3 regions of the Arthrobacter sp. zg-Y1219 genome follow, and region 3 is predicted to be linked to each of the others. Evidence: riboswitches for the same ligand, from Rfam matches in the RefSeq annotation. Region 3 holds a riboswitch; each other region holds the start of a gene.
What was found. Region 3 has a riboswitch for S-adenosylmethionine ahead of QNO00_RS08335 (bifunctional o-acetylhomoserine/o-acetylserine sulfhydrylase). Riboswitches for the same ligand answer to the same signal wherever they lie in the genome.
Positions count from the first base shown of each region.

Region 1: it holds a riboswitch for S-adenosylmethionine, as region 3 does, so the genes downstream of both, QNO00_RS09235 (LLM class flavin-dependent oxidoreductase) here and QNO00_RS08335 (bifunctional o-acetylhomoserine/o-acetylserine sulfhydrylase) in region 3, are expected to answer to the same signal.
Region 2: it holds a riboswitch for S-adenosylmethionine, as region 3 does, so the genes downstream of both, QNO00_RS06505 (hypothetical protein) here and QNO00_RS08335 (bifunctional o-acetylhomoserine/o-acetylserine sulfhydrylase) in region 3, are expected to answer to the same signal.

Region 1 covers NZ_JASKLY010000013.1:17,620-20,885, forward strand. The annotation lists gene QNO00_RS09230 (alpha/beta fold hydrolase) at 1-401, opposite strand, end outside; gene QNO00_RS09235 (LLM class flavin-dependent oxidoreductase) at 523-1,890, opposite strand; SAM riboswitch class IV at 2,016-2,131, opposite strand; gene QNO00_RS09240 (ABC transporter ATP-binding protein) at 2,499-3,266, shown strand, end outside.
Region 2 covers NZ_JASKLY010000010.1:38,315-41,580, forward strand. The annotation lists gene QNO00_RS06500 (acetamidase/formamidase family protein) at 1-1,332, opposite strand, end outside; SAM riboswitch class IV at 1,471-1,607, shown strand; gene QNO00_RS06505 (hypothetical protein) at 1,623-2,009, shown strand; gene QNO00_RS06510 (VOC family protein) at 2,107-2,544, shown strand; gene QNO00_RS06515 (CPBP family intramembrane glutamic endopeptidase) at 2,583-3,266, opposite strand, start outside.
Region 3 covers NZ_JASKLY010000012.1:283,744-287,009, forward strand. The annotation lists gene QNO00_RS08325 (putative endonuclease domain-containing protein) at 1-69, opposite strand, end outside; gene QNO00_RS08330 (VOC family protein) at 428-1,078, opposite strand; SAM riboswitch class IV at 1,328-1,443, shown strand; gene QNO00_RS08335 (bifunctional o-acetylhomoserine/o-acetylserine sulfhydrylase) at 1,511-2,827, shown strand; gene metX (homoserine O-acetyltransferase MetX) at 2,902-3,266, shown strand, end outside.

The sequences.
Region 1 (3,266 bases), on a different contig from region 3:
TCGTCGCCGTCGTCGATCGCCGGGCTGGGCTCCAGCGCCACCACGCGGGTGATCACCGCCGACTCCTCGGCGGCCCGCAGCGCCAGGAAAGCTCCGGAGGCAAACCCGTAGAGGGCGGCAGATCCGCCGGCCACCTGCACCACTGCCAGCAGGTCATCGACGTCGGACTCTGCCGTGTATTCCTCCCCCATGCCGCTTTCTCCCATGCCGCGCCGGTCATAGGTGTAGACCGTGTGGTTTTCCGAGAGCAGGTCGGCAAGGACCCGGGTGCTGGAGCTGCTGCGGTCGGCCAGAAGGGGATCGACAATCACGAGCGGCGGGCCGCTGCCTTGGCGGGACCAGGCAATGCGGGTTCCGTCTGCGGATAGGGCTATTCCGGAGGCATTGGCTGAGGATTCCATGGCAGGCTCCTGCTGGCTGGGAAAGTTGCGCCCGTAAGGGTGGACGTTCCTTTCAAACGTAGGAGCGGACCGGGCGGCCGGTCAATGCCCGGTCCGGCAGAACAGGACGCCGGCCCGAAGGTCAGCGCACGGCGGGCTGCAGCCGGAACGATGCACCGCGGTGCTCCGCCGGGAGCTTGTCGCCGGCGTCGAAGAGCTTGTTGCGCAGGGTACCCGGCGCATATTCGGTCCGGTAGGCGCCGCGCTTCTGCAGTTCGGGCACCACAAACTCCACGATGTCTTCAAACGTGCCGGGGGTGATGGCATAGGCCAGGTTAAAGCCGTCGACGTCGGTTTCCTCCGCCCAGCGGATCATTTCTTCGGCGATCTCCGCGCCCGAGCCGACCATCCGCGGTCCCAGTCCGCCGATGCCGGCGGAGTCGGCGATGTCGCGCACCGTCCAGGGTTCGCCGTCGTCCTTCGGTTTCTGGAAATTCGACGCGGCGGACTGGATGGCATTGGATTTCACGTTGCCCAGCGGCTCGTCCAAGTTGTAGGTGGACAGGTCCACTCCCATCCAGCCGGACATCAGGGCCAGCGCGCCTTCGTGGCTGGCGTACTGCTGGTAATCCTCGTGCTTCGCGGCGGCCTCCTGCGCGGTGGCGGCGGTAATCACCGTCATCAGCGTGTAGATCCGGATCGAGTGCCGGTCCCGGCCGGCGGCTTCGGCGGCGTCGCGGATCTTCGTGACGGTGGCCTTGAGCTTCTCCTTGGTGGGCGCCCCCACAAACACGGCCTCCGCGTTGCCTGCGGCGAAGGCGATGCCGCGCGGGGAGGCGCCGGCCTGGTAGATCACCGGGGTGCGCTGCGGCGAGGGCTCGCTGATGTGGATGCCCGGAACCTTGAAGTACTTCCCCTCGTGGTTGATGTCGTGGACCTTGGCCGGGTCGGTGAAGACGCCGGTTTCCTTGTCGCGGACGACGGCGTCGTCCTCCCAGGAGCCCTCGAGCAGTTTGTAGATGACCTCGAGGTATTCGTCGGCGTGGTTGTAGCGCTCGTCGTGCTCCAGCTGGTCTTCCGCGCCCAGATTCCGCGCGGCGGAGGGCAGATAGCCGGTAACGACATTCCAGCCGACCCGCCCGTTGGTGAGGTGGTCCAGGGTCGAAAGCCGGCGGGCAAACGGATAGGGATGTTCATAGGCGGTGCCGGCGGTGACGCCGAATCCGAGGTGTTCGGTGACCAGGGCCATCGCGGAGACCAGCAGCAGCGGGTCGTTCACCGGAACCTGGGTGCCCTGGCGCAGGGTGGCTTCGTTGGAGCCGCCGTAGACGTCGTATGTGCCCAGCACATCGGCGAGGAAGATGCCGTCGAACAGGCCTTTTTCGCAGGTTTTGGCGAGGTTGGCCCAGTAGCGGAGGTCGGTGTAATTGGCTGACTGGTCCTGCGGATGGCGCCACAGCCCCGGGGACTGGTGGCCCACGCAGTTCATGTCGAAGGCATTGAACCGGATCTGCCGCGGGGTGCCCTGTGCGGTGGGCTGGGTGTCCTGCTCGGTGGAGGGGGTGCTCTGTGTGGTCGGCTGGATGTTCTGCTCGGTCACGGGGGAACCTTTCGGAACGGGACGCCCCTGAGGGAACGCCGTACTTGCCGTTCGCGGACGCGCAACGGCCGGATCCTCATCTGGGGCACCCCGCTACGGAGAAGAGGGTTGCCGCCCAACCAGCCAGAGCTTCGCGTTGGGACTCATGATCCTTCGGCTCCAGTATTGGCACAGCGATGCGGCTCAACGGAAGTCAATGACCCTGTGTGAACCGCGGGCACGGAGCCGGCCCCGCGGCGGACCTGGGCCTCCAGGCCGGCGCGCGCGGCGGTTTTCCGGCTGGCACAGCGGCGTCGAAATATTACGCCGGGGACTTGCCCGTTGTCCGAATGAAGCGTTTAGTGGCTCTTGACCATCCCGAGCGGCTGAGAGACCTGGATCAGTGAAGCCGCAGCAACCCTGGTTGCCGTACCTCCTCCTTGAGGAACGGCAATAGCGAGGACAACACCGCAGGAGGCCGTAACCGGCCCAAGGCGTTTTCCGTAGGGTGCTACTGCCAGGACCGATGGAGAGTTCACATGACCGCCTTGGCTTCACAGTCCCCTGCCGCCGCGCCGCCCGCTGCACCGCTTCAGGCCGCCGGCTCCGCTCTTCCCGTCACGTTTTCCTCGCTGGGCCGCACCTTCGGCGCCGGCCCCGAAGCACACCGGGTGCTGCGGAACATCAACTTCGAGGTGCGCCCGGGCGAGGTCCTGGCCATCCTCGGGTCCAGCGGCTGCGGAAAATCCACGCTGCTGCGTGCCGCAGCCGGCCTGGACGCCGCCAGCACCGGAGAAGTCCTGATCAACGGCACCCCCGTGCACGGGATCGACGACCGCTGCGCCGTCGCATTCCAGGAGCCGCGGCTGCTGCCCTGGCAGACGCTCCAGGCCAACATCGCGATGGGCCTGCCCAAAAGCATGAGCGCCAAGCACGGCAAGGCGAAGGTGGCCGAGCTGCTGGAGCTGGTGGAGCTGGGCCCGTTCGCCAAGCACCGCCCGCGGGCGGTCTCCGGCGGCATGGCCCAGCGCGCCTCCCTGGCCCGTGCCCTGGCCCGGACCCCCGGGGTGCTGCTGCTCGATGAGCCCTTCGGCGCCCTGGACGCGCTGACCCGGCTGAAGATGCAGGACCTGCTCCTCTCGGTGCACACGGCCACCCCCACCACCGTGCTGCTGGTCACCCACGACGTGGATGAAGCCCTCCAGCTGGCGGACCGGATCATTGTGCTGGGCAAGGAACAGGAGAAATCCGGCGCCACGATCACCCAGGTCATCACCGTGCCCGGCAACCGGCCGCGGGACCGGGCC
Region 2 (3,266 bases), on a different contig from region 3:
GACCTGGGACACGGCGAAGTCGGCGGCGGCGGACAGGTAGGCGTAGGCGACGGCGCGGTCCATGCCTTTTTCCTGCTCGAGGAAGTCCAGGGCATTGACCACTGCCCGCCGCATGGCCACGTTCAGGTCACTGCTCACCCCACCGGCGCCCAGGCCGTCGGGGTCGGAGAGGCCGATGGGAATCCAGGCATCTGCGGTTTCGCCGAACGGATACCGGTGGGCCAGGGCCGGCGCGTCCCCCGAACCGGGTTTGCAGACGGTCAGCCGGAAGGTGCCGCGCAGGGAACCTTCCATGGCGGTCAGCGCCACTTCGCCGTCGCCCATGCCCATGTGCGGATCGCCCACGTAGAACAGGGCGCCGTCGGCCTTGACCGGCAGGTAAAAGGTGGACCCGGGGCCCAGATGGCGGATGTCGATGTTGCCGCCGCCGAGCGTGGGCGGCACTGAGTTGGCCTCGGGGCCGGTCAGGCCCTCGTTCTCGGAGAAGGCCACGCCCATCATGCCCATGAACGGGCGCAGCGGAAAGCGGATTTTCATGTCGCCGCTGGTCATAACGCCCTTGCCGTCCTCGATTGCGGTGAAGACCGAGACGTTGCCGTAGTCCGTCGGGACGCCCGAGGACCGGTTGTCCGCGGCCGCCGGCGGCATGACTTCCTCCAGGGTGATGCCCTCCGGTGCGGCCGGGCCGTTCTGCAGCGCGAGCGCGCCCTTGCCGTGGCGGCTGGAGACGACGCCGTAGGGGACCCGGGGCACGGCCGCGAGGGTTTCGATCTTCAGGACGTCACCGGGCTCGGCTCCTTCCACGGCAACGGGACCGGTGACGATGTGCGGCCCGTCCGTGTCGAAGTTCCGCGGCGTGCGGTTGTAGCCGGCGGCAATGTCCAGGGCGTCCTGCAGCACCCCGTCCGCCGCGACGCCGTGGCCCCCGAAGAAGGACAGCGGATCCCGGCCCTGGTCCTCCAAGATCCCCTCATGCGAGAGGGCGTCGATGGTGACGGTCTGCCCGGATTTCATCCGGGCCACCGGCGTGGCATGCACAGTCGGCACGTAACCCCAGAGCACTTCGTCCGGGGTGGAGGCGAGATAGAGGTCCCCGGGCATGTCTCCGGAGTGCGGCTGCAGGATGGCCCCCGGCCTCGGGCCGGCCGACCCGGGCGACCCGGCAGCACCGGCGTCCGCAGCTGCCGCGGAAGAATCCTGCGCCGGTTTCGCACTGCATCCCGACCCCACCGCCAACATGCCAAGACCCGCCGCGGCTCCGAGGAATCCCCTGCGGCCCAGGCCCTTGGTGAGTACCGCTGCGGCCTCGCGTCCAATCAGCATTCGGTTCATCGTGTCCTCCAATAGCTCGTGCCATCAAGCTAGCCAAACGGAGTTTCGAGGCTGTTTCCGGCGGATGAACGGGCCACGCACATCACGGCGGACCACGGCGGTTCCCAGTGTCGGCGTCGTGCGCTAGGGTGGTCTCAGCTTCACGAGAGGTGGCCACCGGCCCGGATTCGTCCGGCCGGAAAAGCTCCGACTGGCCTCACACCAACCCCACTGTTCGGCGGGTGGTTCGGATGACGAAGCGGCCCGCTGCCGCCCGGCGCGGGCAAGGACACTCTGTAAAGGACCACGCTGTGAGCATTTCCAGTGACACCCGTTGCGTCAGCTTCACCCCCGGCCACAACGTCCACCTCATCCACGGCAAAAAGCTGGCCGGTTTTGATGACTGGGTGGATGCCCGGGCCTACGCCGATGTTGAGCTGGACCTGATCCAGCTGATTGTGGACGGTGAGCAGCAGCTGATGTGGTTCCACGACATCCCCGCCCTGGCACTGGCCCTGGCGCACTCCGGCGGAGAGGCACAGTGGTGCGCACGCTACTCGTCGCTGTTGGTGCCCGGCGGCTTCGACAGCCCGGCCCGGCGCTCTTTTTTCTACTTGGCCACGCCGGAAAGGGTGCATCCCTGTAAACGGATCGCCGCAGGCGCCGGCGCTGCCGCTCAAGAGCAGCTGCGGGGCTGACCCCCGGCGATCGCTTCCGGGCCGCGCCGGCGTCTGCGGACAGTAACTGTCCGCAATCCTTCCGGGCAGGAGCCTGCCGCTGGCTAGGCTCCTGCCCATGACGTTCAATATCCAGATATGTGTTGACTGCGCCGACCCCCACGCCCAGGCCGATTGGTGGGCCGAAACCCTGGGCTGGGTCCCGGAGCCCCTCGACCAGGCCCTGATCGATTCCCTGCTGGAACAGGGCGCCGTAAGCCCGGACCTGCTGATCGAGCACAACGGACAGCGCAGGTGGCGCGACGGCGCCGCAATCTGCCGGGAAAGCGAGGTGGGTTCCCCGGGACGCCTGCGAATCCTGTTCCAGCCCGTGCCCGAACCGAAGACGGTGAAGGACCGCATCCATCTGGACATCCACCTCGACGGCGGAGACAAGGACGCGATGCGCGCGGCGCTGGAGGCGCGGGGTGCCACGTTCCTTTACGCAGCCGAGCAGGGTCCGTCCTCCTGGTACACGATGGCCGACCCCGAGGGCAACGAATTCTGCATCGCCTAGTCCGCCGACCGGCGGATCCGACGCCGCACCGCCAACGGTTATCCCAGCAGCTCTGCCGGGATCGCGTAGGTCAGCAGGACGGCGAGCAGGTTTTTCGCGGCGTGGACCGCGTAGGACAGGATGAAGTTGTTCCCCGCCCAGACGTAGATGCCCACCAGAACCGCGCCCATGGCCAGGTACGGAAGCAGCACCGGCAGCGTCAGCGATTCCTTCCCCGCGATGTGGATCCCGGCGAACAGCAGCAGCGAGATCAGGCAGCAGACCCAGATGTTGAGGTATTTGCTGAGCTTGCCGATCAGCAGGTGGCGGAAGATGTACTCCTCGACAAACGGCGCAATCACCACCAGCAGGGGAATGATCAGCAGCGGAGGCAGGGAGACGACCAGCCCCTCAACCGCCTCCTGGTTCACCGCGGTCTCCGGCGGGCCGGAAATCAGGACGACGACGGCGGTAAGCAGCAGCATCGCGAAAACGCCGCCGGGAATGATCGCCAGGGTCAGCCACGGGCGGGTAGCCAGGATCCGGGTCTCCCGCACCGCATAGCGCCACGACGCCCAGGCCGCCAGCGCGCCTGCGGACAGGTAGAACGCCAGGTTCACGGCGTAGCCGGCCAGCAGCGGATCAGGGATCAGCTGCATCAGACCGGGAACGCCAAGGCCCGGGGCAAAGCTGAAGATCAGGAGGAACAGGACATAGAACCCGGCGGCAAACCCGTCCCGGGG
Region 3 (3,266 bases):
ATCCCCGCGGCGCCTGCCATGCGTGGGATGAACGGCCAGCAACAGTACTTCGGGCGATTTCCCAATCACGGGCAATCCCCAAATAACTGCCGCGGATTGTTGGATAAGGATGCGCTGCCCCGGTACCTGTTCCACGGCGGCCCGGATACGTGCCCGCTCCCGCTCCCAAGGAGGCAGATTCAGCCAGTCGTCCGCCTGAATGTAGACACCGGGCCGGAGTCGGACAAGTTTGCCCGATCGGCAGCTCAGCGCCAGGGAACGCCGGTCCGTACCGTGGGCTGCGGCATCGGCTGAGAATATGAGTGCAGGGTCCATGCCTCAAGGCTGGACGGGCGGCGGACGGCCCGCGAGGGCAGGACTCCCCGTTGTGGAAAACCCTCCGGTTAGGGAGAATCCCGCCATTGCGCAGCGGAGGGATCCGGGGAACCTAGATCTCGACTGAACCATTGGCCGTGTTGAAGCTGACGGACATGATGCCGGGGGTTCCCTTGGGAGAAATCCAGGTCACGCCCACATTTTCCAGCGGTTCCTCGACCGGGGTGCCCAGCCACTGGGTCACGCGCTCGGCCGACCCGGCGATGGTCAGCGAGTCCAGCTTCACGGAGCCCGGCATGCCGGGCAGGGCGGCCGAAGGGTGCAGCGGCTCGGTGCCGTCGTCCCAGCGCAGCATGTACGGCACCTGGGGGTCGGCGATCAGGCCGTTGATGCCGATCTGCTGCCAGGTCAGTTCCTGGCCGTCGGGAAACTTTCGGTTTCCGGGCACCGACTCGCGGCCCAGACGCGCTTCAAAGGGTGAAAGGTCGTCCACGGCTACGCACCAGCCCATCCAGCCGCCGCCGCATTCGGAGCGCTGGCGGACGGCCTGGCCGAAGGGCGCCTTGTCCGACGCCGGATGGTTCAGGGCCTCGACCACCTCGACATATTGGTGGTTGGCCAGGGGAAGAATCATGTTGCGGGTGCCGAAGCGAGGATGCACACCGCCCTTGACGAAGTCCGCTCCCAGAGCGGAAGCAATCCTCTCGGTAGTGGCCAAAAGACCGTCGGATTCACAGGCATAAGAAACATGGTCCAAGCGCATGCGGCCCATAATGGCACGTTGTGACTGACCTCACGACCAAGGCTGGCCTAAGTCGTCAAATGGCAGGTTTGAGCTGCAGATGTTCCGCCGGCGGCCTCATCCTGCGCCCGGTGCCGGACCACCGGAGTGCTGCGGATGCCCTAATTCTTGATCCTTTCCGGCATCCGGCGCGGCCACCCGAACCCGCGGGGAAATGATCCGTCACAGAGGTTGCGGGCTTCGGGGTTATCCGTTTTCATTGGGGGAATAGGTCATGAGTGCCAGCAGATAGCCCCGGCTTGCTGGCCGGCAACCCTCCAACCGCGGTGGGGTGCCCCGGGTGAAGACCTGGCTGTACGTCAGAGGACGTACGGCAAGCGCGGGTCACACGTGGCTGCCGGCTACCTTCGGGGCCGGAAGTCTCGGTGCGGCCCCTGGTATAGGGAGCACGCCATGTCAGGAAACTGGTCATTCGAAACCCGTCAGATCCATGTGGGACAGGAGCCCGACGCCGTCACCGGCGCCCGCGCGCTGCCCATCTACCAAACCACCTCGTTCGTCTTTCCCAGCGCCGAGGCTGCGGCCAACCGGTTTGCGCTGGCCGAGCTGGAGCCGATCTACACCCGCATCGGCAACCCCACCCAGGAAGCGGTGGAAAAGCGCCTCGCGTCCCTGGAGGGTGGGCTCGGGGCGCTGCTGCTCGCGTCCGGGCAGGCCGCGGAGACCGTCGCGATCCTCAACCTGGCCGAGGCCGGAGACCACATCGTCGCCAGCCCCAGCCTGTACGGCGGCACCTACAACCTGTTCAAGCACACCCTGAAAAAGTTCGGCATCGCCGTGACGTTCGTGGCGGATCCGGACAACCTGGAGCAGTGGCGCGCCGCCGTGCAGCCCAACACCAAGGCCTTCTTCGGGGAAGTGGTCTCCAACCCGCGCCAGGACGTGCTGGACCTCGAAGGCATCAGCGCCGTCGCGCACGAGGCCGGAGTGCCGCTGATCGTGGATAATACGCTCTCCACCCCGTACCTGATCCGGCCCATCGAATGGGGCGCGGATATCGTGGTGCACTCGGCCACGAAGTACCTGGGCGGGCACGGCAACTCGATCGCCGGCGTCATCGTGGATTCGGGCAACTTCGACTTCGGCGCCGATCCGGAGAAATTCCCCGGCTTCAACACCCCGGATGAGAGCTACAACGGGCTGGTCTACGCCCGCGACCTCGGCGCCAACGGCCTTCTGGGCGCCAACCTCGCCTACATCCTCAAGGCCCGGGTGCAGCTGCTCCGCGACCTCGGGCCGGCCGTCTCCCCGTTCAACGCGTTCCTGATTGCCCAGGGCCTGGAGACGCTGAGCCTGCGGATGGAGCGTCACGTCGCCAACGCCGTGGCCGTCGCGAACTGGCTGGAAGCGCACGACGACGTCATCTCCGTCGCGTACGCCGGCCTGGAATCCAGCCCCTGGTACGAACGCGGGCGCAAGTACGGGCCGCGCGGCACCGGTGCCATTGTTTCCTTCGACATCACCGGCGGCATTGAGGCAGGGAAGCGCTTCGTGGATGCCCTCGAGCTGCACTCCCATGTGGCCAACGTGGGCGACGTGCGCTCGTTGGTGATCCATCCGGCGTCGACCACGCACAGCCAGCTCGGGGCCGAGGCGCAGCTCGCTGCCGGTGTCAGCCCCGGACTGGTCCGGCTGTCGGTGGGGATTGAGCACGTTGATGACATCATCGCCGACCTCGACGCCGGCTTCCGCGCCGCCAAGGGAGCGTAGCGGTTAGCGTGGCAGTGCCTTCACCCCGGAACACCGTCCTTTCCGGTTCCGCCGCGTCCGATTCGGCTGCGCCGTTGAGCGTTCCGACGGCGCCGCAGCACCCCGCCCCGGCCCCGGACGGGGTGCTGCTCCACGCCAAGATCGGCAGCCTGGAGCTGGAAACCGGCGGGCGCCTGCCCCAGGTTTCCCTCGCCTATGAGACGTGGGGGCAGCTGAACGACGACGCCTCCAATGCCGTCCTGATCTGCCACGCCCTTACCGGCAGCACCCACGTGGCGCGGGGGGATTCCGCGGAGGACGGCTGGTGGGACACCCTGGTGGGTCCCGGAAAAACCGTCGACACCAACCGGTTTTTCGTCGTCTCGATCAACATGCTCGGCGGCTGCTACGGATCCACCGGGCCGTCCTCGGCTGATCCGCAGGGCCTGCCCTGGGGCTC